Regions from separate parts of the Rhodoferax ferrireducens T118 genome, predicted to be linked through region 1. Evidence: predicted binding sites of a transcription regulator. Region 1 holds the regulator's gene; each other region holds the start of a gene.

What was found. Region 1 encodes FNR, which switches genes on or off when oxygen is low (the NO sensors DNR and NnrR bind a similar motif). Its sites were predicted from a motif close to TTGATNNNNATCAA; they were not measured.
Region 2: the regulator FNR is predicted to act here: its motif matches at 3,696-3,709, upstream of RFER_RS00320 (FeoA family protein).
Region 3: the regulator FNR is predicted to act here: its motif matches at 1,895-1,908, upstream of ubiU (ubiquinone anaerobic biosynthesis protein UbiU).
Region 4: the regulator FNR is predicted to act here: its motif matches at 2,664-2,677, upstream of RFER_RS10860 (universal stress protein).

What each region holds. Positions count from the first base shown of each region.
Region 1 covers NC_007908.1:2,077,909-2,083,935, forward strand. The annotation lists gene ccoG (cytochrome c oxidase accessory protein CcoG) at 1-659, shown strand, start outside; gene RFER_RS09780 (FixH family protein) at 669-956, shown strand; gene RFER_RS09785 (hypothetical protein) at 991-1,281, shown strand; gene fnr (fumarate/nitrate reduction transcriptional regulator Fnr) at 1,293-2,021, opposite strand; gene hemN (oxygen-independent coproporphyrinogen III oxidase) at 2,162-3,559, shown strand; gene RFER_RS09800 (sulfite exporter TauE/SafE family protein) at 3,568-4,245, shown strand; gene RFER_RS09805 (efflux RND transporter periplasmic adaptor subunit) at 4,280-5,467, opposite strand; gene RFER_RS09810 (FtsX-like permease family protein) at 5,484-6,027, opposite strand, start outside.
Region 2 covers NC_007908.1:62,409-68,435, forward strand. The annotation lists gene RFER_RS00300 (multiheme c-type cytochrome) at 1-431, opposite strand, end outside; gene RFER_RS00305 (Crp/Fnr family transcriptional regulator) at 562-1,266, opposite strand; gene RFER_RS00310 (hotdog fold thioesterase) at 1,313-1,735, opposite strand; gene RFER_RS00315 (acyl-CoA dehydrogenase family protein) at 1,839-3,542, opposite strand; gene RFER_RS00320 (FeoA family protein) at 3,772-4,029, shown strand; gene feoB (ferrous iron transporter B) at 4,037-5,923, shown strand; gene RFER_RS00330 (hypothetical protein) at 5,928-6,027, shown strand, end outside.
Region 3 covers NC_007908.1:139,100-145,126, forward strand. The annotation lists gene RFER_RS00685 (U32 family peptidase) at 1-608, opposite strand, end outside; gene ubiU (ubiquinone anaerobic biosynthesis protein UbiU) at 730-1,788, opposite strand; gene RFER_RS00695 (DUF2249 domain-containing protein) at 1,959-2,255, opposite strand; gene RFER_RS00700 (DapH/DapD/GlmU-related protein) at 2,389-3,036, opposite strand; gene RFER_RS00705 (alpha-D-ribose 1-methylphosphonate 5-triphosphate diphosphatase) at 3,109-4,251, opposite strand; gene phnL (phosphonate C-P lyase system protein PhnL) at 4,271-4,969, opposite strand; gene phnK (phosphonate C-P lyase system protein PhnK) at 4,966-5,850, opposite strand; gene RFER_RS00720 (alpha-D-ribose 1-methylphosphonate 5-phosphate C-P-lyase PhnJ) at 5,847-6,027, opposite strand, start outside.
Region 4 covers NC_007908.1:2,328,558-2,334,584, reverse strand. The annotation lists gene RFER_RS10870 (slipin family protein) at 1-208, opposite strand, end outside; gene RFER_RS10865 (NfeD family protein) at 230-1,696, opposite strand; gene RFER_RS10860 (universal stress protein) at 1,693-2,574, opposite strand; gene RFER_RS10855 (AI-2E family transporter) at 2,769-3,842, shown strand; gene RFER_RS10850 (TVP38/TMEM64 family protein) at 3,970-4,713, shown strand; gene RFER_RS10845 (AMP-binding protein) at 4,823-6,027, shown strand, end outside.

The sequences.
Region 1 (6,027 bases):
CACGCAAGGCCGATCCCGCCCAGTTGAACCTGGGTGCCTGCGTCGATTGCAGCCTGTGTGTCCAGGTCTGTCCGACCGGCATTGATATCCGCAAAGGCCTGCAATATGAGTGCATCGGCTGTGGTGCCTGCGCCGATGTCTGTGACGAAGTGATGGACAAAATGGGTTACGCACGCGGCCTGGTCAAGTACACCACCGAACACGCCATGCAGGAGCATTGGACCCAGTCGCAAACCTTGCGTCACGTGCTGCGCCCACGCATTCTGGTCTACACCGCCATTCTGGCGACGATTGTGATCGCGATGGTGACCAGTCTGGCGCTGCGCAAACCGTTCAGGGTTGATGTGATCCGGGATCGCGGTGTCATGGCGCGCGTGGTCGAGGCGGGCAAGATTGAGAACGTCTACCGTCTGCAAGTCATGAACGCCACTGAAACGGATCAGCGCTTCAAAGTCACGGTGTCTGGTCTACCTGGGCTTGAAGTAACCTCGGACAACGAATTGACGGTACCCGCAGCGCAGGCGCGCTGGCTGGTGGTGCGGACCCAGTTGCCACCCGAAGTGGCGCCGCCCGGCTCACATCCGATCAAATTCGAAATTGAATCAATTGACATGCATGTCCATGATGCAGAAAAATCCGTGTTTTTGGTGCCGCAATAAGGATAGTTTATGAAAAACGATACCCTCAAATCTCCTGAACCCTGGTGGAAGTTTGGCTATGTTTGGCTGGTCGTGGCTGGTCCGGCTATCGTGGTCGTGGCCGCTTTTGTTACTTTGTATCTTGCCGTGACGAGACCTGATCCGGTCATTACCGAAGACTATTACCGCCAGGGGATTGAAATCAACAAGACATTGGGAGATGATGCGCAGGCTGCCAGCATGGCACCAGCCCTGCAGGCCCGTAACCATGCGCAGACTGGCTTTGTCACCGGTTCCAAAGCTGTCCATAGGCCTTGAACGTAATGACCTCTGAAATACAGGACGCCCGATTATGTTGTCGCAACGCTTAATGTGGATTATCTGGCCTGCCTTTCTGGTGGCTGGTGTGCTTGAAGTGCTTGTATTTGCAATGGTCGATCCGCAGGACCTGCAGTGGTTCGGGCAACCCATCGGGTTTTCCCGTCAGGGTGTTTACACCATGGCGTTTTTTGTCTTTTGGGGCATCACCATGTTGGCCAGTGGCTTGACCACCTTGCTGTCGATGTCGCCGTTTGAAGTCAACCGCTGCCCTTTGCCGGCGAATGCACGCCCGGAGAGCTGCTCCAAGCAAGGGCGCTGCTGAGTCGGTTTTTCTCAGGCTGTTCCGGCACCGGATTTTGGATTGACAATATCCTTCAACGCGTCCGTGTTGAGGATGCGGACATGACGTTGTTTGACTTCCACGATGCCTTCTTCAGCGAATCTTGAAAATGTGCGGCTCACGGTTTCGAGTTTCAAACCCAAAAAACTGCCAATTTCTTCGCGCGTCATGCGGAGTATCAATTCTGACTGCGAGAAGCCGCGGGCGTGCAGTCGCTGAACCAGATTCAAAAGGAAGGTAGCCAGACGCTCCTCTGCGCGCATGCTGCCCAACAGCAGCATCACTCCGTGCTCGCGTACGATCTCGCGGCTCATGATCTTGTGGACGTGGCGCTGGAGTGAATTGACTGCGCGTGACAGCTCTTCAATACGATCAAATGGCATGACACAGACCTCAGCGTCTTCCAGGGCAACGGCGTCGCACGTGTGGTAGTCGTTGACGATTCCGTCGAGACCCACGACTTCGCCGGCCATTTGGAAGCCCGTTACCTGATCCCGTCCATCCTCGGAGGCTACACAGGTTTTGAAGAAACCGGTGCGAATGGCATACAGGCTGGTGAACTTCTCGCCATTGCGAAAAAGAAGAGAGCCACGCTTGACCGTGCGCCGCGCGGCGACCATGTCATCGATCAAATCGAGTTCTTCTTCACTCAGGCCCAAGGGCATGCACAGCTCCCGCAAGTTACAGTTTGAGCATGCGACTTTGATGGTGTGAGGGTTCATGATGTCATTTTGGCACTAATCATTGACCTGTCCTGATGTGGGTCAATTTTTTAGGTCTTACACTTCTTTATGATTCAATCTAGGTCAAGAGACGATTTCAATTATTGAGGCACATTTGTCAAAATTGACAAGGAATTTCCATGAACACAGCCGTTGCTGAACCAATTTCCGAAGACCTCATCCGTCGTTTCGATGTATCGGGACCGCGTTATACCTCTTATCCCACCGCGGACCGTTTTGTTGAGGCATTTTCAGTTGAGGACTATACCCAAGCCTTGAAGCTTCGGCGGGCTGGGGGGGCGGCCATGACGCTGCCATTGTCTTTATATGTTCACATCCCTTTCTGTGAATCCCTGTGTTATTACTGCGCCTGCAACAAGATCATCACCAAGCACCATGATCGGGCCGGCCCTTATTTGCGCTACCTGAGCCGCGAAGTCGATTTGCACACGGAGCAACTGGGTGTAGGACAAACGGTGACCCAATTGCATCTGGGTGGTGGCAGTCCCACTTTTTTGACGGATGATGAGCTGCGCGAGTTGATGGCCATGTTGCGGCGCAACTTTACCTTCGCCCCAAGCGGTGAATACTCGATCGAGGTGGACCCGCGCACCATCGACGCGTCGCGGCTCGATACCTTGGCCGAGTTGGGATTCAATCGTTTGAGCTTTGGGATTCAGGATTTCGACCCTGATGTTCAAAAATCGGTACACCGTGTGCAGCCGGCCGAACAGGTTTTTGCCTTGGTGGCAGCCGCCCGCGAACGCGGTTTTGATTCCATCAATGCGGACCTGATTTATGGCCTGCCTCTGCAAAGCCCGGAGTCATTTGACCGCACACTGGCGCAGGTGGTCGAGTTGCGGCCGGAGCGTATTGCCTTGTACGCCTATGCCCACTTGCCCGAGCGTTTCAAGCCCCAGCGCCGCATTCCGACCGTGGAGATTCCCAGCGGTGCGGCCAAGGTGGCCATGCTGGCGCGGTCCATGGCCGCTTTTATGGGTGCTGGTTATGTCTATGTCGGGATGGACCACTTTGCATTGCCGACGGACTCGCTGGCGATTGCCAAGCGGCAAGGTCGGCTGCATCGCAATTTTCAGGGCTACAGCACCCAACCCGATTGCGACCTGATTGGACTTGGCGTGTCGTCGATCGGCCGGATTGGCGCCACCTATAGCCAGAATGCCAAGACCCTGGAAGAGTATTACGACTATCTGGATCAGGGGCGCTTCCCCGTGGTGCGCGGCTTGGCGTTGACGCGTGACGACCTGTTGCGTCGCGCCGTGATCATGGCCATCATGTGCCAAGGGCAAGTTCTGTTCGAGTCCATTGAGTTGGCGCATCTGATCGAATTTCGCAAGTACTTTGCGCCTGAAATGGAAGCCCTGCAAAAGCTGGCGGATCAGGGCATGGTCACGGTGGACGATGTCGGCATTCAGGTCACTGACATGGGCTGGTTTTTTGTCCGCGCCGTGGCCATGGTGTTTGATCGCTATTTGCAGACCGACCGCACGCGCGCGCGGTTTTCCAAGATTATCTGATCGGGTCAATGCAATCCTCTCTGGCTGTCACCGCCTTGTTGATGGGCCTGGCCGGAGGGCCGCACTGCATTGCCATGTGTGGCGCTGCCTGTGCCGGGATCGGGCAAGCAGCAGGCCCGCGCAAGAATTCAGCCATGTGGAGCTTCCAGATCGGTCGGGTATTGGGCTATTCCGCACTCGGGTCGCTGGCGGCAGCCTCGATGCAGGGTTTGGGCTGGTTGACGGTGCAGTCGGCCGCGTTGCGCCCGGTGTGGACGCTGTTTCATGTCGCAACCCTGGTGCTGGGCCTGTTGTTACTCTGGAAAGCGCAGCAACCGGTTTGGCTGGAGCAGGCGGGCAAAAAAATATGGATTGGTGCACGCTCCCTGGCTGCCGGGCGGGGCCGGGGTGCGCCACTGGTGATTGGCGCTCTCTGGACTTTTTTGCCCTGCGGCTTGCTCTATTCGGCGCTGCTGGTTGCCGCTTTGACAGGCCATGCCCTTGAAGGCGCCTGGGTAATGGCCTTGTTTGCCTTAGGCACCAGTGTCTCCATGATGGCGGGTCCCTGGTTATGGCTGCGTTTGCGGGGTAATGGGGCTGGCGATTGGGGTGTGCGCCTGGCCGGTCTGGCATTGGCTGCCAGTTCGGTCTGGGCTTTGTGGATGGCGTATGCCCACGACGCCGCGCCCTGGTGCGCAACGCCTTGACGAGTCGTTTTTTGCCGACTCCGAGCGCCCGGTTTCAACGCGTCTTGACCCGGTCGCCGTCTTTGAGCTTGGTGTCCGGGTAGACGATCACCTGAGTATCCTTGGTCAGCCCCGTCTTGACCCAGGCCAGGGCACCGTTGCGTGCTGCCACTTCAATCTCTTTCAGGCGAGCATGGCCCTTGTCCAGCACAAAAAGGCCTGAGCGGGCACCAACCGGAAACAAGGCGCTGACCGGAATCATGACCGCGTTTTCCACGACTTGGACCAGCACACGCACATCCACCTTGAACCCGTCGCCCAATGCCTGCCATTTTTCGGGAGGCGAGGTGATGTCGATAATCGCATTGACGCGCTGTTCTTCCACCCCCAAAGCCGAGACTTTGGTGAATGCCGCCGGTTCGATGAGCCGAACTTGTCCTGTCAGCACGTCGGGTCCACCCCAGTTTGAGAGCTGCACCGCGGTGCCCGGCTTGATCTGCGCGGCATCTTCGGTCAGGATATCCACCACCACTTCAAGCTGGGTCGGGTCGCCCAGTTCCATGATCGGTGTGCCAGCCATCACGATGCCTTCACTTTGCTGCTGCACCTTCAGAACCTTGCCTGAGACGGGCGCCTTGACGTCATAGGCACGTTGCCGCCCACCCGGCGTGATCTGGGAGAACTGGCGCAAGGCAACGCGTGACTGTTCCAACTCATGGCGCGCGGCGGCCTCTTCTTGCCGCGCGCTTTCCAGCTCTTTCTCGCGCAGGCGCACGGCAAGTCGCCCGGTTTCATTCTGGTTGGGTGAAACAAAACCCTGTTGGGCAAGCGCTTCGCTGCGTTTGAGTTCCGCCTGCGCCTGGTCAAGCGCCGCGCCGGCTCGCCCGACGTTGGCCTGTGCCCGTGCTACCGAGGCCTGCATCGCACCAATGCGTGCACTTTGCTCGGCGCGGGTGCGCTCATCAAGCAGTGCCGGGGCCACGGGCCAGAATGTCGCGACGGGGGCGTCGCGCATCACCGTATCGCCTTGTTTGAGGAGGATGCGCGCCACGCGACCCGCCAGCGGCGCCGAGACGACATAGCGGTCGCGCAGGCGGGTCTTGCCGTCCTCCTGCACAGAACGTTCAAACCGTCCCTGGGTCACGGCCGCTATCTCGACTTCTGCCGGGGTCGGCATGAAGGCCCACCCCAAGAGCGCCAGCACCAGCAAGCCAACGATCCCAATCCATACTTTTCTTTTCATTCTTTCTCCAGTTTTCCTATTCGCGTGTTTTGAGCACACCGACCAGATCCAGCGTATCCACCCGGCGCCGCACAACCAGCGCGCTGACAATGCCGGCGCCAAACACGCACAGGACAGCGTAGGCGTAGGTGGCGGGGTGGATCACAAAAGGAAAATAAAACTCATCCGTCTTGATCAAGCCAACAATGGTCGATGCCAGAAAGTAGCCCAGTGCCATTCCCAATGGTGTGGCCAGCGCGATTTCAATCGCCAGTTCGCCCAGCAGAAAGGCTGACACCTCGCCCCGGGTGAATCCCAGCACACGCAGACTGGCCAGTTCCCAGGCCCGCTCCGCCAGCGCGATACGGGCGTTGTTATAGACCACACCGATGGCGATGACGGTGGCAAATGCGGTCAGAATGCCGCTGAACACCATCAGGTTGCGCGCGGTGACCTCCTCGATGTTTCGTTTCATGACCGACTTGCTGACGGCAATCGCTACCCGCGGCAGCTCTTTGAGTTCGTTCAATAGCTCTGCGTCATGCCCACGGTCCACGGCGACGGTGAGCTGATTGACAATA
Region 2 (6,027 bases), 2.0 Mb from region 1:
AGATTGTCCAGCGAGGCCAGAATATTGCCGGCCTTGGCGTGGTGCGAACGCTGCTGCTGCGCCACCTCGGCGGCATGGCAATTGGCGCAGGTGTTGGGGGTGACGATCACCTGAATAGAGGCGCCATGGTGCGCGAAGGCGGCTTTCTCGCCTTGCTTGGCCTTGTGGCAGTCGTAACAGTCCACATTCTTGGCGGCGTGGCTACTCTTCTTCCACTCGCCGTAGATGCCCGGATCGTCCTCGGCGCCGTGGCAACTGATGCATTTTTTCCCGATCGCCGCATCGGCTGGCGACTTTTTGATCATCTGATCGGCGCCGACTTTTTTGGCGGCCGTTTGATTAACAGCGAATGCCGGGACGGCAAGGGACAGCGACAGCAGACAGGCAATTGCCCATCCCATTGGGGCTGCAAATCGACCGATTCGACGCATGACGTTCTCCTTAAATGAATGTGAAGAACTGTAAACCGGTCCGGTTGGTATTAACTTAATATGACTTAAGAATGGGCACGATCAGTTGATCGCCGACCCTTGAAGCGTTCACTTGGGGCGCCCAAGCGTGTCAATGTGACTCGAAATTGGCGAGTCGGTGCACGTCCAGAATCCGGATCTCGCGCTTGTCGATCTGAATCAGCCCTTGGGTTTCGAGCTCGTGCAGTACACGAGAAAAATATTCGGGCGTCAGTGACAGGCGGGAGGCAATTGTTGCCTTGCTGGCGGGCAAATGAACGCTGACGCTGACGTTGCCACTACCATGGCCAACTGCCGCCTCCACATCGCGCAGCAAGTAGCCAATCAGTCTTTGCATGCCACTTTGCAAGGCATAGCCCTCGACGTCATGAATCAAGCTGTGAAGGCGACGGGAAATGCCAGCCAGCATGTGCAGCGAGAAGCGCGGGTCCCGCTCCACTTCAGCCAGCACGGCGGCCTTGGCAACACTGACCAGCAAGGTGTCCGTCAGTGACTGCGCATTCACGATGTGAGGCTGCCCGAGAAACACCAGGGCCTCCGCAAAGCTTCGGCCCGGGCCGATGATTTCGATCACCTTCTCCTGGCCGGCAGGTGATGACACGTAAAGCTTGATCTGCCCGGACACCACGACGTGGAACGCCTCACACGCTTCGCCGACCCGAAAAAACATCTCGCCACGGGCCAGACGCACCAAGCGGCATCCTCGGGCGATACGTTCTCGCTCCAACTGGGACAGATCACTGAAGAGCGGCAGCGCCGACAACAGACGCTGTATGTCAAAAGGTTCTGGGTTCACGTGTTCAAGCGTTGATTCTGCCGAAGGTTGGCGACCTGTCGGAGGTTTAACGCGGCGGCAGCACCGCCATCGTGATGCGCGACACGCAGGTCAGCTCACCGGCGTCGTTTTGCAGGTCGATCTGCCAGACCTGGGTGGTGCGGCCGATGTGCACCGGGCGGGCGGTGCCGGTGACCCAGCCGCTGGTGACACCCTTGAGGTGGTTGGCGTTGATGTCCAGCCCGACGGCGAGTTGCCCGGCCGGGCTGGCGTAGGCGGCGCCACATGACCCCAGGGTTTCGGCCAGCACCACGCTCACGCCGCCGTGCAGCAAACCGTAGGGCTGCTGGGTGCGGTGATCCACCGGCACGCGCGCCCGGATGAAGTCCTCACCCACCTCCAGAAATTCCATTCCCAGGTGGTCAACCGCCGTGTTGACGCTGATCGCGGTGAGTTCAGCCACCGAGATCGGTCGTTTCCAGATAAGCATCCAGGCTCCAAATAGACAAAGGATCGTCACTATAAACAAAAACAGACGCCAGCCCCTGTCAAACGGGCGTCATACGCTACTACTTTTATAGTAATTTGGCGCCTCAATCGGGCATCTTGTACTGCCCCTGCATCTTGCTCACATGCTCGCTCCAGACCCTGGCGTAGCGCACGTCGTCGGTCACCGGTTTCCTGATCATCTTCAGGCACTGCGCCATCTGGCCTTCGGTGCTGCTGGGTTTGGAGTACATCTGCAGCGCGAACTTGGAGAAGTCGCGCACCATGAAGTCGAATACTTGATCAAGTAATTCGGGCTCAATCTTGTAAATCCTGGCATTCTCCAGAACCAACTGGCCATACACCACCAGCGTGAACATCTCGCCCACGGTCAGCAGGAAGTCGATGTCTTTGGCCTGCGCTGGCGTGGGCGGCGCCAGCATCGCCATTTGTTTGAAGGTCTCAATCTGCGCCTTGAAAACGCTCAGGTTAGGGGAATCGACGCTGTCATAGGCGATGTGATAGTCGTGAAACTTGATTTTGCCCAGGCCCTTGGTCGGGCCCTGGTCAAACAGGAAGCTGTCGTTGCTGCCCTCATCGCGGCGCGGCACTTCTGGATACTCGGCTGGCGCGAAGAAGTAGTTGGCCATGAACTTGATGATGAGCGCCATGTTGACATGCACCGTGCCCTCCAACTTGGGCAAGCCGCGAATCTCGACGGCGGCCATCGCAAAATACATGTCTTTCTCGAAACCCTTGGCGGCAATCACATCCCACAGCAGGTTGATGACCTCTTCACCTTGCGTGGTGACCTTCATTTTTTGGATCGGGTTGAACAACAGATAGCGCCGGTCCTCGTTGGAGGCTGCCTTCATGTAGTCAGCCGCGCGCAGTGCGAACAGTTTCATCGCCACCAGGCGCGCGTAGGCATCGGTAAAGAGCTGGCGCACATGTGGAAAATCCGTCACCGTCAGCTTGTACAGATGCCGGTTGGCGGCGTGATCGAAAGCCTCATAAAAGGCGTGGGTGCAAATGCCGATGGAGGCCCAGCCGAGGTTGTATTTGCCGACGTTGACGGTATTGAGTGCGGCGTTCCAGGCATCGTCACCGTGGTGCAGGATGTCTTCTTCAGTCAAAGGGTAATCATGCAAACGGAACTCGGCGACGTAGTTCTGGCTGTAGACCACGTTTTTCACCAGTTCGTACTTGGGATGCTGCGAGTCGGCGACAAAGTAAATGTATTCCCCGGTATCGGCCATCTTGCCGAAGGTGGACACCATGCGCGCCTGGTTGGCGTTGCCAATGTAGTACTTGCCGCCGCAGGCCCGGTAACTGCCGTCTTCCAGCTGGGTGACGATCATGTCGGACGAGTAGATGTCGGCGCCATGCTCTTTCTCGGACAGGCCGAAGGCAAAAATGCCGCCTTCGTCAAGCAGGCGTTTCGCCTTCGCCTGCGCCTTCTTGTTCTTGCTCATCCAGATGGGGCCGATGCCCAGCACCGAGACCTGGTAGGCGTACCAGTAGGGGAGTCCATAGAAGCCCAGAATCTCGGCAAAACCACAAACGCGCCAGGTGTCCCAGACCGCGTGTTCGCCTTCCTTGCCGTGCTCGGCGGGCGTCATCATGGAGGCAAAAATGCCTTCTTCCTTGCAGAAGTTGAGGAAATCCTCATACCAGACCGCGCCATGAAAATCCGCTTTGAGCTTGGTCAGGCCGGTTTTCTCGAAGAAGGCAACCGTTTTCTCCATGATCTCGCGTGAGCGTTGATCGGGATAGTTGCGAACCAGATGGCGTGGATTGAGCAGCAGCATGAGAAACACCTCGGGTGGGTAGAAAGGCCGCTGGCAACTATAGCGGCGACCTCGGCGACCCCGAGGCGGGAAGTTAGAGGGACGAGACTTGTTCGGCGCGAGTTTGCGCTAAGTCAAACTCGCCGTAGGTGGCCACGGGAGAGGCAGTTTGTTTTGATCTAAATGAGATACACTCTCATTTAGACGCTTGCTTTCAGGCGCGTTTTACCCATTTTCCATAGGCTGTTCCATGCTCTTATCTCAACTTTCCAACGGTGCGCACGCTGTTGTTCAGCGGGTGCTGCCGTCCAGCGCCGACGTCGGTGCGGCGACGCTGCGACGTTTGGGTGAACTGGGTTTTATCGCCGGTGAGCCGGTGCAGGTGTTGCGCCGTGGCCCGGGCGGGCGCGAGCCGCTGGCGGTGCAGGTCGGCGAGACGCTCTTTGCCCTGCGCCTGCTTGAAGCCCAATGTATTGAAGTGCAGGCGATGGATGTCTGCGTTAACTGAGGTTCTTATGTCCCAATCTCTTGGCGTCGAGCCGACACTCCCGATCCGCTGCATTGCGCTGGTGGGCAACCCCAATTGCGGCAAAACGGCGCTCTTCAACCTGCTCACCGGGGCGCGCCAAAAGGTGGCCAATTACGCGGGTGTCACGGTCGAGCGCAAGGTCGGTCTGGTCCATTTGCACAACGGCCAAACGGTGTCGGTGGTGGATTTGCCGGGGGCCTACAGCCTGACCGCCGCCACGCCGGACGAGCAGGTGACGCTGGAGGTGATCGAGGGCCGCCGCGCTGGCGAAGATACGCCCGATGCGATTGTGGCCGTGGTGGATGCCACCAACCTGCGCATGAACTTGCGCCTGGTGCTCGAGCTCAAGCGGCTGGGGCGGCCGCTGCTGGTGGCCGTCAACATGGCGGATGTGGCGCGCGCCCAAGGGCTCAAGATTGACCTGGCACGTCTGGCGATCGAGTTGGGGCTGCCGGTGGTGGAAACCGTGGCCATCAAACACAACGGCCACGCCCAGCTGCTGGCCCAACTGGAACAACACCTGGCGCAGCCCTGGCCCAGCGCGCCCGCCAGCACGGCCTCCGCCAGTTCGGCCGACTTGCAGCGCGAAGTGCGCCGCATCCTGGCCCTGGTGGCGCCGCTTGCCCCGACGCTGGGGCGGTTCCAGTACCGGCTCGATGCCGTCGTCATGCACCCGGTGTGGGGGTTGGTGGTGCTGGCGGCGGTGTTGTTCCTGATTTTTCAGGCTGTTTTTTCCTGGGCCAATTGGCCGATGGACGCGATCAAGGGCGCAATGGCCGCCGTGGGCGACTGGATTCTGGCGCATATGGCGAGCGGACCCTTGCGCAGCCTGCTGGTGGACGGTGTGGTGGCCGGCGTCGGCGGTGTGCTGGTGTTCATGCCGCAGATCCTGATTCTGTTCTTCTTCATCCTGCTGCTCGAGGACTCGGGCTACCTGCCGCGCGCGGCCTTCCTGCTCGACAACCTGATGGGCAAAGTGGGCTTGTCCGGGCGCGCCTTCATTCCGCTCTTGTCCAGCTTTGCCTGTGCCATTCCCGGCATCATGGCCACGCGCACCATTGCCAACTGGAAAGACCGCCTGGCCACCATCATGGTGGCGCCACTGATGACCTGCTCGGCCCGCTTGCCGGTCTATGCCTTGCTGATTGGCGCTTTTGTGCCGGAGCGCCGCCTCGGCGGGCTCAGTTTACGCGGCCTGACCTTGTTTGGCCTGTACGTGGCCGGCGTCGTCTCGGCCATGGGCGTGGCCTGGGTCTTCAAGCGGGTCTGGATGAAAGACGGCTACCAGCCGCTGATGCTGGAATTGCCGCCGTACCGCCGGCCCAGCCTGCGCAATCTGGCGCAGGGCCTGTGGGAGCGCGCCCACATTTTCCTGCGCCGGGTCGGCGGCATCATCTTTGCGCTGATGGTGGTGCTGTGGTTTCTGTCCACCTATCCGGCACCACCAGCCGGCTGGGATGCAGCCCAGGGCCCGGCCATCCAGTACAGCTTTGCCGGCATGATGGGCCATGCGCTGCAGTGGATCTTCGCGCCGATTGGCTTCAATTGGCAAATCTCGATTGCGCTGGTGCCCGGCATGGCCGCGCGTGAAGTGGTGGTGGGCGCCTTGGGGACCGTGTATGCCCTGTCGGGCGTCGACGCCTCGGTGGCCGATGCTTTGTCGCCGGTCATTGCGCAGGGCTGGTCCCTGGCCACCGCCTACGCGCTGCTGGCTTGGTTTGTGTTTGCGCCGCAGTGCCTGTCCACGCTGGCGGTGGTGCGGCGTGAGACCAACTCCTGGCGTTATCCCTTGTTCATGGCTGCGTACCTGTTTGTGCTGGCCTATGCGGCGGCGTTTGCGACTTATCGCATCACTTTGTGGTTGGGGGGCTAGGGCGATGTGGCTGCAATCCTTGCTGGTGTTGCTGCTGGTCGCTGGCAGTTCTATCTATGCGGCCTGGGCCCTGTTGCCGCAAGCCGCGCGCCGCAGCTTGGCGC
Region 3 (6,027 bases), 1.9 Mb from region 1:
CGCGTGCGCATCACCAAACCATCCGGGTGCTCAATACATTTGAACTGGCAATCGTCCTTGGGCAAATTGCAGTGGCGCGCGGTGAAACAGCGGGCAGAAAAGGCCAGCGGCATGCGGCCATAGGCAAACACCTCGGTTTGCACACCCGGCGGGCAACCGGCCAGCAGCAGCGCCAGATCATCGCGCCCCATCTCCAGCGGCATCACCCAGCGCTTGATGCCCAGAGCCGCCATCCATTGCAGCGTCGGCACGTTGTAGATGTTCAGGTGCGGCCCGGCGACAAAAGGCACTTTGCCTTCCAGGCAGTGCACTGCACCCATGTCGTTGGCCTCGACCATGAATTGACCGTTGGCAGCAATTTTGTGCAACACCGTCACATCGGCGCCGGACTCGATCAGCACCTGGGTCGACAGCACCACTTCTTTACCCGCATCGCGCAAAGCGGCGGCAATGTCCAGCCAGTCATTGAGCCGCACCTCGTGGCGGCGCGAACACACCGCTTCACCCAGGTAGACGATGTCCACCGGCGACTGCGCCACGGCGTCATAAAAAGCCAGCACCTCGTCGCGCGGCCAGTAGTACAGGATCGGACCTAAAGCTAATTTCATCTTGAAGTTCAATATGTTGAGGACGTACGCAACGCCGTCCCAGCCAGGCGCGCTGCCGCAGACAGTACGGAACGTACGACAAGACAGCGCAACGACGCTGGGGTGGCTTTTCGTGCGTCCTTCATTTCCATGGCCGGTGGTAGGCGCCTAGCGTGTGCTGTTGGCCTTCGGCCACTTTGTCCAGGCTGCTCATCCAGGCGGGTTTGGCGGCATAAAGCTGTGGGTTGGTGCGGCAACTGTCAATCGCCTCGCGCCACACTTTGGTGACTTGCGCCACGTAGGCGGGACTGCGCTGGCGGCCCTCGATCTTGATGGCACGCACGCCGATACGCATCAGCTCGGGCAACAAGGACAGGGTGTTCAAGCTCGTGGGCTCTTCAATGGCGTAATAGTTTTTTTCATCACCGACATCAAAACGGCCTTTGCACAGCGTGGGGTAACCGGCGTTTTCGCCCGTGGCGTAGCGGTCAATCAGGACGCCGTTCAGGCGCGACTCGCGGCCCTGCGGCGTTTCCACCCAACGCACCGCTTTGGGCGGTGAGCACACACCATTGGTATTGGGGGCTTCGCCGGTCACGTAGCTTGAGAGCGCACAGCGCCCCTCCACCATCACGCACAGACTGCCGAAGCCAAAAACCTCGATCTCGACCGAGGTTTTTTCAAGCACCTGCTCGACTTGCGTGAGCGAGAGCACGCGCGGCAGCACGGCGCGCGCAATACCAAAGTGCTGGTAATAAAAATCAAGCGCCTCGTAGTTGGTGGCCGAGCCCTGCACCGACAAATGCAGGCGCAGTTGCGGCTGGTGTTTGACAGCGTAAGCCATCATGCCGGGGTCGGCCAAGATCACGGCATCGACCCCGCTGTGCGCGGCGCGGTCGACCGCGCGTTGCCAGAGCTCGGCTTTGGCGGCCTGTGGGTAGGTGTTAAGCGCCACAAACACCTTGCGGCCCCGGTCATGGGCGTAGCGAATGCCGGTCTCAATGGCGGCTTCGTCAAAGTTCAGACCGGCAAAATTGCGCGCGTTGGTGGCATCGCGAAAGCCGAGGTAAACACAGTCTGCGCCGTTGTCAACCGCCGCTTTGAGCGCGGGTAGGCTGCCAGCCGGGCAGACCAGCTCCATCGACGCGGCGACAGGCACAGCCAGCGGGGGAACAAGGGAGTTGTCCAAAATGGTATTCATCATGGTTGTGGGATTGTGGACCACCTTTGACCGGTGCATCGCTGTCCGCCCCAAAAGGCCGACAAATCTAAAGACACAAGGGTATCAGACCTTGCTGCCAAGTCCAATGATGTAGGTCAATTGGGTGGGCCTTAGGCCGACTGCACTGGGTATGAGGCGCCTTGTGGGGCTCAGCCGCAGCAGGCGCCACCAGAGCAGCAGCTGTCGGACGCGCCGGACGCAGCGCTGGCGGCATTCTTGCCGATTTGAACCCGCCACACTTGCGGACCTTTTTCAAGGTAGCTCCAGCTAAAAACACCTGGGGAACGCATCTGAAACTGCTCATTCAGGGGCTGCGGGTCGTGGTCGTTGATCAGTTCCAGTGACTGGCCCGGCAGCAAATCTGAAAAGCTGCTGAATATCAGCGAATGTCGCGCGGGCGGCGCGACCCGGCGCAGGTCAATGGTGGTAGCGAAGCATGCAGACATGGTTTGTCCTTTAAAGAAGTATTAATTATGCCTCTTTAATGTAATCGGGAACACCCAAAAATGCAATAAGTTAAATGAATCTTTGACCTTCTTCCGAGCCCGGCACCGGTGCCCGGGTTCTCGGGGCACTATCTCAAGGCGCGTATTTCGCCAGGAAACACCGCATGTCCTTGAAATCGGGCATGCGCTCGGTCAGCGTGTCGTGGTCCCAGTCCCACCAGGCGGTGGCTTCCAGGGCTTGGGCAATGGCGCGGGGGAAACGCTGGCGGATCACCGTGGCCGGCGCACCGGCGACGATGGCATATGACGCCACATCCCTGGTCACCACCGAGTTGCTGCCGACCACGGCCCCGTTGCCAATGTGCACCCCCGGCATGATCACCGCACCGTGGCCGATCCAGGTGTCGTGGCCGATGACCACCCGTTGGCGCAAACGCCAGGCAAAGAAGTCGGCATCGTCCTGCGTGTCCATGCCGTACATCGTGGGCCGGTAGGTGAAGTGGTGCAGCGTGGGCCGCTCCATCGGGTGAAAGCCGGGGTTGATGCGCACCATGTTCGCAATGTTGGCGAACTTTCCTATATCGGTCGACATCAGGTCGCAGTTGTGCTGAACGTAGGCGTAATCGTCGAGCAAGCAGTCTCCCATGCGCGTCTGTTCGCCGACCTGCGTGTAGCGGCCGAAACGGCAGTCGCGCACGATGGCGCTGGCCGACAGGGTCGGCGCCAGCCCCAAGCTGGCAGGGGGTGGCAGGTTATGGGCGGCTATGTGGGTGTAGTGCATGGTGAATACCTTTGATCAGTTGAGGACAGAGCTGGCTCACAACGCGCGAGCTGCGGTCTGTCCCGCAAGGTTTCAGAAAGCCCGTTTGCCAGCCAGCCAGGCTTCCAGCACGACAGGCATGCCGACGCGGTTCATGCGCACGCGCAGCAGGTCGGCACGCTGGCCCGGCGCCACGTCGCCACGGTCTTGCAGGCGAATCGCCCGCGCCGGATTGACCGTGACGGTGCGCACCGCCTTGGGCAGCGTCCAGCCCTCCAGCTGCCCGAGCATGAAAGTGCCCAGCAGCAGGCTGCTGGGCACGTAGTCGGACGAAAAAATGTCCAGCAAATCGAGCTGCGCCAGCTCGGCGGCCGACACGTTGCCCGAGTGCGAGCCGCCCTTGACCATATTGGGCCCGCCCATGATGATGGCCATGCCCGCCGCACGCGCCGCCTGCGCCGCCGCCACCGTGGTCGGGAACTCCGACATCGCCACGCCTTCTGCAACGGCTTGGGCAATGTCGCTGAGCAAGGTGTCGTCGTGGCTGGCCAAAGGCAGGCCGCGGGCCTGGCACTCACGCACAATTTCCACCCGGTGTGGCAGCGAGAAGGCCTGCTGGTCCGCCTTGCGCTGCGCAATCATGGCCGCGAACTCGGCGTCGTTGTAGCTGCCATTGCGCTCGGTGTAGCGGCGGTAGCTTTTCAGGTCGCGCCACTGGCGCTGGCCCGGCGTGTGGTCCATCATGCTGACCAGTGCCAGCAGCGAGTCGTCGGCGTATTCGTGAAACACCTCCAGCATGTCGGGCGCGGAGAGTTCGCAGCGCAGGTGCAGCAGGTGCTCGACCCGCATCAGGCCTTCTTCATGGCATTGGTGCAGCGCGGCGATGGACGTGTGCTGCGTCTGGCTGCGCGTGCCGTCGTCGTCCAGGTCGCCGATCACCACCGAGTCCAGCACGGTGGTGATGCCCGCCGCCGCGCACTGTGCATCGTGCACCGTCATGGCCGAGTGGGCGTTCCACAACACGCCGGGGCGGGGTGACAGATGCTTCTCCAGGTTGTCGGTGTGCACCTCCACCAGGCCGGGCAGCAGCCAGTCGCCAGCCCAGTCTTGGGCGCCGGGTACGGACGTGTTGCCGCTGTCCATGCTGCGGATGATGCCGTCTTCAACCACCAAGCAACCGGTAAATTCGTTGTCGGGGGTGACGATGCGGGCGTTGCGGAAAATGCGTTGCTTCATAAAATGTGTTCCTTGAATATCAAACCGGGTTTCGGTGTTGCTCGACGTCAAAGCAGCGCGTGGCCACGGCCGCGCGGACTTCGTCGTCGTGAAAGATGCCAACGATGGCACTGCCCTGTGCGCGGGCGGCATGAATCAGTTCCACCACCACGTGCCGGTTGTCGGCGTCCAGCGAGGCGGTGGGCTCATCGAGCAGCAGCACCGGCGGGGCGGTGATCATGCCGTGGGCGATGTTGACGCGCTGCTGCTCGCCGCCGGAAAAGGTGGCCGGTGGCAGATGCCACAAATGCTCGTGCAGGTTCAGGCGTTTGAGCCATTGTGCGGCCTGTGCGCGGGCCTCCTCGGCACCGACGCCGAGCCGACGCAGCGGGTCGGCCACGATGTCGAGCGTCGAGACGCGCGGAATGACGCGCAGGAACTGCGAGACATAACCCAGCGTGCGGCGACGCACCTCAAACACCTCACGCGGCGCGGCGCTGGACAGGCTGACCCAATCGCCTGAATGGCGAATGCGCACCTCGCCACTGCTGGCGCCGTAGTTGCCGTACAGGCAGCGCAGCAAGGAGCTTTTGCCGCTGCCGGAGTGGCCGGTCAGGGCCAGGCATTCGCCGGGGTGCACGCTCAAATCAATGCCGGCAAATACCGGCAGTTGCAGCCCGCCGCGCCCGTGCAGCGTGAAGGTTTTGGACAGGCAAAGAGTTTCTATGAGAGCGGTCATGGCGTCAGTACCGAGGAAACAAGCAATTGGGTATAGGGATGCTGGGGGTCGTCCAGCACGCGATCGGTCAGGCCTTGTTCCACCACGCAACCGTCTTTCATGACCAGCATGCGCTGCGCCAGCAAGCGCGCCACCGCCAGGTCGTGCGTGACCACCACGGCGGCCAGCTGCAACTCGTCCACCAGCTCACGCAGCAGGTCCAGCAGGCGGGCTTGCACGGAGACGTCCAGACCCGTGGTGGGCTCGTCCATGAACACCAGGCGCGGATGCGTCACCAGGTTGCGGGCAATCTGCAGGCGCTGCTGCATGCCGCCCGAGTAGGTGGCGGGCAGGTCGTCCATGCGGCCGGCGTCGAGTTCCACGCGTTGCATCCACGAGCTCGCCTCGCTGCGCAGATGGCCGTAGTGCCTGGCCCCCAGGGCCATCAGGCGCTCTCCCACATTGGCGCCACCCGAGACGTTCATACGCAGGCCGTCGCGCGCATGCTGCTCGACAAAACCCCAATCGGTGCGGGCCAGCCAGCGCAGGCGTGCTTCCGATAGTTCGGCCAGATCCACCAGGCCCGTGGACTCGCTCCCGGATTCGTTGGGGGACTCGGCCCGCACGTCGTAATGCACCGATCCTTCGTCGCAAGCCAGGCGCGCCGCCAGCAGGCGCAGCAGCGTGCTTTTGCCCGAACCGGACTCTCCCACCACCGCCAGCACCTCGCCGGGGTAGAGATCAAAACTCACGCCACGGCAGGCCCAGCGCGGCTGGCCCTGGTGCACAAAGGCCTTGCCGACCTGGCGCGCCGACAACAACACCGGCGGGATCACTGGCGTACCTTCGTGCTGCGCACTGCGGTGCGAGCTTGCTTGGGGACGGCCCGGCGCGGCGCTCATGCGGCCTCCTGTTCACTTGGCGTCACCGCCTCAGAGGGCGTGGCCAAGGCATCATGCAAAGTCACGGCCTGCTGGGTGCCCACCTGCCCGGCATCGCGCCGCTCCTCGCAGTAGTCGCTGTCCGAACATACAAACAGGCGGCTGCCGGCGTCGTCCACGATCATCTCGTCCAGGTAG
Region 4 (6,027 bases), 250 kb from region 1:
GTACATCCATCACCACGGTGCGCAGATCCACGCGCACCATCTGCTGGACGCCGGGCATCAAAATGATCAAACCCGGGCCTTTGACTTTCCAGAACCGCCCCAACTGGAACACCACGCCGCGCTCGTACTCGCGCAGAATGCGCACCGATGCGACCACCAGCATGATCAGCACAATCGGGATGAAGCCGTATCCGAGTTCCCAGTACATAGAGGTCTCCTTCATGTGACGTTACGGGCCCGAAGCCCTCAATGATCTCCTTGGCGCAGCGCCCGCGGTGGGCGCAGCCGCCATGGGTTCCACCTGCAACACCAGCCCCTCGCGTCCGGTCACCCTTACACGCTGGCCCCGGTGCAGCGCCGAGTCCGAGCGCACACGCCAGCGCTCGCTGTGCAGACGCATCCAGGCGTCATGGGGCGAGGCCTCAAGAATCTCGCCGGTCGCGCCTATCAGTTCCTCCGACCCGCTGACTACTGGCCGCTTGCGGGCTTTGAGCGCGAGCCGGAACATAACCAGCACAAACAGTCCATTCACGACCGCCACGGTGGCAATCAGCCCCACGGGTAAACCGAAACCCGGCGCGTCAGTGTCAATCAACATGATCGAGCCGATGACAAAGGCAATGGTGCCACCAATCCCCAACGCACCAAAGCTGGGCAGCAAGGCCTCAGCCACCAGCATCACAAAACCGAGCACGATCAATGCGACCCCGGCATAGCTCACTGGCAGCATTTGCAGCGCAAACATGCCCAGCAGGAGCGAGATCGAACCCGCCACCCCAGGCACGCCGAAACCCGGCGACATCAGCTCGAAGTAGATGCCGTAGATGCCGAGCAGCAGCAACAGGTAGGCCACGGTTGGGTCGGTGATGATTCCAAGCAGCCGGGTTCGCCAATCAGGCTCCATGGCGACCGTCCGCATCCCGTTGCTGACCACGCTGCGCGCAACACCGTCGCTCATCTGCACGGTACGGCCATGTGCCCGCTGCAATAGCGTGGGCAGATCAGCAGCGATGAAATCAATCACCCGCTGGTTTTGCGCTTCTTCGGCCGACAGGCTGACCCCGTCACGCACGGCACTGTCGGCCCACTCAACATTGCGCCCTCGCATCTGTGCCAGCGAGCGCAGATAGGCCGCCGAGTCATGCACGATTTTGCGGGTCATGGCGTCTGCCGCCGGGCGTACTGTGTCTGTGGCGTCTTTGGGTTCACTCGCCTTGCCCTGCGGCGCGGCCGGGTTGGCAGGCGTGGGCTGTGGTTGCTGTGGCGCGCCAGGCAAGCCACCCATTTGCACCGGTGTGGCAGCACCCAGGTTGGTGCCCGGCGCCATGACCGCCACATGGCTGGCGTAGACAATGTAGGCGCCCGCGCTGGCCGCGCGCGCGCCGCCGGGGGCCACCCAGGCAGCCACTGGCACGACTGACGCCAGGATGTCCTTGACGATCTGGCGGGTCGAACTGTCGAGCCCGCCCGGCGTGTCAATTTGCAACACCACCAGCGGTGCATGCTCATTGGCGGCCTTGTGCAGACCGCGCGCAATGTAGTCGGCCGTGGCCGGTCCTATCGGGCCGTTCACCGTCAGCAGCGGCACGGCGGCAGCGACAGCGCGCGGCACCGGCTTATCCGGTGTTGCCACACGCTCCTGCGCGGCAACCAACAAGGCAATCGCCATGATTGCCATTGCCAGCGCATATTTCATGGCACGACCAGCACATCGCGCAGGGTGTGTTGCAGCACCTGTTGGGCCATGCTGCCCAGCAGACGCTCAGCGCCTGCGCCCTGGCCATGATGGCTCACGGCTACGCAATCCGCAGGCAGTGCGGCGGCGCGCTCGAGGATGGCGCGTGCGGGCGAGTCTTCAAGTACCTCCGCGATCACCGGATGTTGGGTTTGCCGGGTCAGTGTCAGCGCCAGTTGCTCCAGTTGGCGCAGCGCCTGCGCGCGCATCGAATCGTGAGGCCCCGCTAACTCCTCCTGTGCCAGGGCCTGTAGCCACGCGGCGCGCTCCAGTGCAGGGGCGAGCGCCAGGACCAAATGATGCTGTGCCGCCGGAAACCCGGCGACGGCAAAAGTTGCCGCGCGCATCGCATCCGCGCCCAAATCAACTGCGACGAGCACCTTGGCATAAGGCCGGGCATGACCCCAGCGGACGGTCAGCACTGGGCAGGTCGGCGAGCGCAGCAGCCTGGAGGCGGTGCTGCCCAGTCCCAACAGACCCGGCTCGGGGCGTGAACCGATCACCAGCAATGCGGTGTCGTGGGCATTGACGTAGGCGTTGATGGCACTTGCTGCCTTGCCAACGGTGAAGCGTGCTTCAACCTGCAGCCCGGTTTTGGCGGCCAGCGATGCCGCCACCTCGGTCAGACGCCGCTGTATCTGAACATCCGGCGGTGGCTCTCTGGCAAGACGATGCGGATCAAAGACGCCCTGCAGGCTGTGCCAGGCACTCACATCGAACGCATGCAGCAGGCGCAGCGACGCGCCATGGGTCTGGGCCAACAGCACCGCCCGATCGACGGCCGCGTTGGAACCCGGTGAGAAATCGGTAGCCACCACAATGTTGCGAATCGGCGTCATGGTCGTATCTCCTCATGAGTCCCAAGCCCCTGCGTCACCGTCAATCAAACGCTCTTGGTTTGATGCTCCATGATTTTCAAAACTCGAGTTTGATCATCGTCAACTGCAGGTGCTGACTGCGGGTCGATGCTGTTGTCCGCCGAACCAAAAAGCGCACACTGTGCTTATCTTGTCTATCGTCACTAGGAGCCACCATGACCGAACAGCAAACACCGCTCTGGTTGCGCCGTACCGTACTCGCCGGCTTGCTGGGCGGCCTGTTGCTGGCGGGCTTTGTGGTGATGCAGCCATTCGTGGCGGCCATCGCCTGGGCAGCCATCCTGAGCTATGTCGCGTGGCCGCTGCATCTGAAAATGCTGGCGTGGCTGGGTGGTCGCCGGACCTGGGCCGCATTGGCCATGACCCTCGTGCTGACCCTGGTTCTTGGCTTGTCACTGCTATGGGCAGGCTTGTTGTTGCGCAGCGAGGGGGCAGCGGCCGTGCGTGAGGCAGCTGCGTTGTTGGAGAGCGGCGTGCGCTTGCCAGAGGCAATCTTGAGCATTGTGTGGCTGGGGCCGTGGCTGCAAGAGCGCTTGAGCGCGCTCAGCGGCGACCGTGCCGCCTGGGGCGCACCGCTGTCAGACCTGGCCGATCAATGGGGTGGCCACGCCATGCGCATGGTCGGTGATCTTGGTTTGAATGCGCTGCGCCTTTTTTTTGCCTTGCTGACATCTTTTTTCCTGTTCCTCGATGGTGATCAGATGCTCGAACAACTGCGCGGCGTCCTGTACGGCCTGCTCGGGAATCGGGTCCATGCCTATTTCAAGGCGGTGGGCGACACCACCCGCGCCGTGGTCTATGGCCTGTTGCTGGCTGCCTTGGCGCAAGGGCTGCTGGCGGGCCTGGGTTACTGGGCGGTTGGGGTCAGGGCGCCAGCCTTCTGGGGCGCGGCGACTGCCGTGGTGGCCCTGATCCCCTTCGGCGCCCCGGCGATCTGGGGCTCCATCGGTGCCTGGCTGTTGCTAAAAGGCCAGATCAGCGCGGGCGTCGGCCTGCTGCTTTGGGGCGCGCTGGCCGTGAGCTGGATTGACAACCTGGTGCGGCCGCTCGTCATCAGCGGCGTGGCCAAAATTCCGTTTCTACTGGTGTTGTTCGGCGTTCTGGGTGGGCTGGTGGCGTTCGGGCTCATCGGCCTGTTTGTCGGGCCGGTGATTCTGGCGATTCTGTTGGCACTCTGGCGCGAATGGGCCGCGGACAATGTCCAGGTGCGAGAGCCTCCGCCCGCCTGACACTCTCTGGCAAGCGCTGACGCTATCGTTTCAGTTCGGGTTCCCGCACACCGAAAACGGGACCGCGCGCTGATGGTTGCGTGGTTCAACGGATAATGCCTGACAGGAACTGCAACCCGAACGCTTGATGCCCACACCACCCGCGCGCCCTCCACCGCAGCCTCAGGGCCTGACCAAAGACACCGCTGTCGCACATGCGGGGCGCTGGGACTCGTCAACCGAGATTTCGCGGCGCGCTGGAATCGTGATCGCCGTCCTGCTCGTCACCGGGCTGCTGGCCCTGTCTGACACTGTTCACCACCAGATCGTCGCCGGCCTTGCGCTGGCCGAACCGGTTATTGCCCAGCACCCTGTTCTGGGCGCACTGATTTTCATGGGGCTGGCGGCGCTCTCGGCCATGCTGGTGTTCTTCTCCGGCGTGCTGCTTGTTCCCATCGGCGTTCAGACCTGGGGCGAGACGGGTTGCTTCCTCATGTTATGGAGCGGCTGGTGTCTGGGTGGACTCGTAACCTACGCCATTGGCCGCCGCCTGAAACGCCCCGCCGTGCAGCGCATGCTGTCCGGTGGAGTGATCAACCGCTATGAAAGACGAATTCCCGAAGGAGGCTCCTTCGTCACCGCCGTGCTGGTGCAACTGGCGGTTCCGTCAGACGTTTCGGGCTACTTCTTCGGGCTGCTCGGCTACCCGCTGCGCGTCTATTTCGGCGCCTTGATGCTCACCGAAATTCCGTACGCGCTGGGTACGGTTTTTCTCGGTAGCGCCTTCTTGCAAAGACAGTATGTGTTGCTGCTCTCGGCTGCCGGGGTTGCGCTTGTCGCACTGGGCCTGGCCTGGCTTCGGTGGCGCCGCGAACGGGCATCCCGCTTATAGCCGCAAGCACCCGCGGCGGACCGGCTCAGGCCATCTGGCTGTGAACGCTCTCCTGCTTGTTATTTGTCAATTGGCCGAAGGCTGCTTGTCATTGAATCGGCGAATGTCGATGAGCGATGAACAAACCTCCAGCGAAACAAAACGATCGGCCCCCCTTGGGGGGCGCGGGATTGCCTGTACGCTGGATTCCGAGTCGCTGGCACCGCGCTTGCTGGCGACGGTGCGCAGCGTGGCCGACGAGTTGCGGCCACAGGCGCGGCTCGCCGCCACCCTGGGATTGGACGATTCACTGGAGCGCGACTACGGCCTGGACAGCCTGGCCCGTGTCGAGCTGATCGCCCGCCTCGACCGCGATCTTGGCGTGTCGCTGGGTGAGGCGGCGATCACGCAGGCGGAGACGCCGCGCGACCTGTTGCGTTTCATCACACCCGTCAGTGGGCGCGGTGCCGCACCGGCGCGCGCACCACAGGCGCTCACGTCGCGAGAGGCGGTGAGTGACGACTATCCGCCGGACTCGGTCCAGACGCTGGTGGATGTTTTCGAATGGCACCTGCAGCACCACCCCGACCGCGTGCTCATCACCCTGTACGAGAACGGTGACCAGGCCGTCGATCTGCGCTACGCCGAATTGCACCGCGAGGCGGTCGCGCTGGCTGCGGGCTTGCGCGCGCTCGGGCTGGACAAGGGCGACAAGGTGGCGATCATGCTGCCCACCGGGCGCGAGTTCTTTGCCGCGTTCTTTGGCACGCTGTATGCAGGGCTGGTGCCGGTGCCGCTGTACCCGCCGGCACGGCCGTCGCAGCTTGAGGACCACCTGAAACGGATCGCGGCCATTGTGCGCAATGCCCAGGCGCGGGTGCTGGTGACCGTCGAGCGTGCCAAGCCGCTGTCGCAGCTGTTGCGGGCCCAGGCCGAAGCCCTGCAGTTCGTCCGCACGGTGGCCGACCTGTCGCTGGCGGACGCCCCCAGGATGCAGCCCGCGCTCACGGCATCGGACATCGCGTTCCTGCAGTACACCTCGGGCAGCACCGGCGATCCCAAGGGGGTGATCCTGACGCACGCCAACCTGCTGGCCAACCTGCGCGCGATGTGGCGGGCCTCGCAGGTCGGCAGCAGCGACACCTTCGTCTCCTGGCTGCCGCTGTACCACGACATGGGGCTGATCGGTGCCTGCCTGGGCGCCCTGTACCTGGGCTTTCATCTGGTGCTGATGTCGCCGCTGGCGTTTCTCGCCCGACCGGCGCGCTGGCTGGAGACCATCCACCGCCATCGTGGCACGGTGTCGGCGGCACCCAACTTCGCGTACGAGCTGTG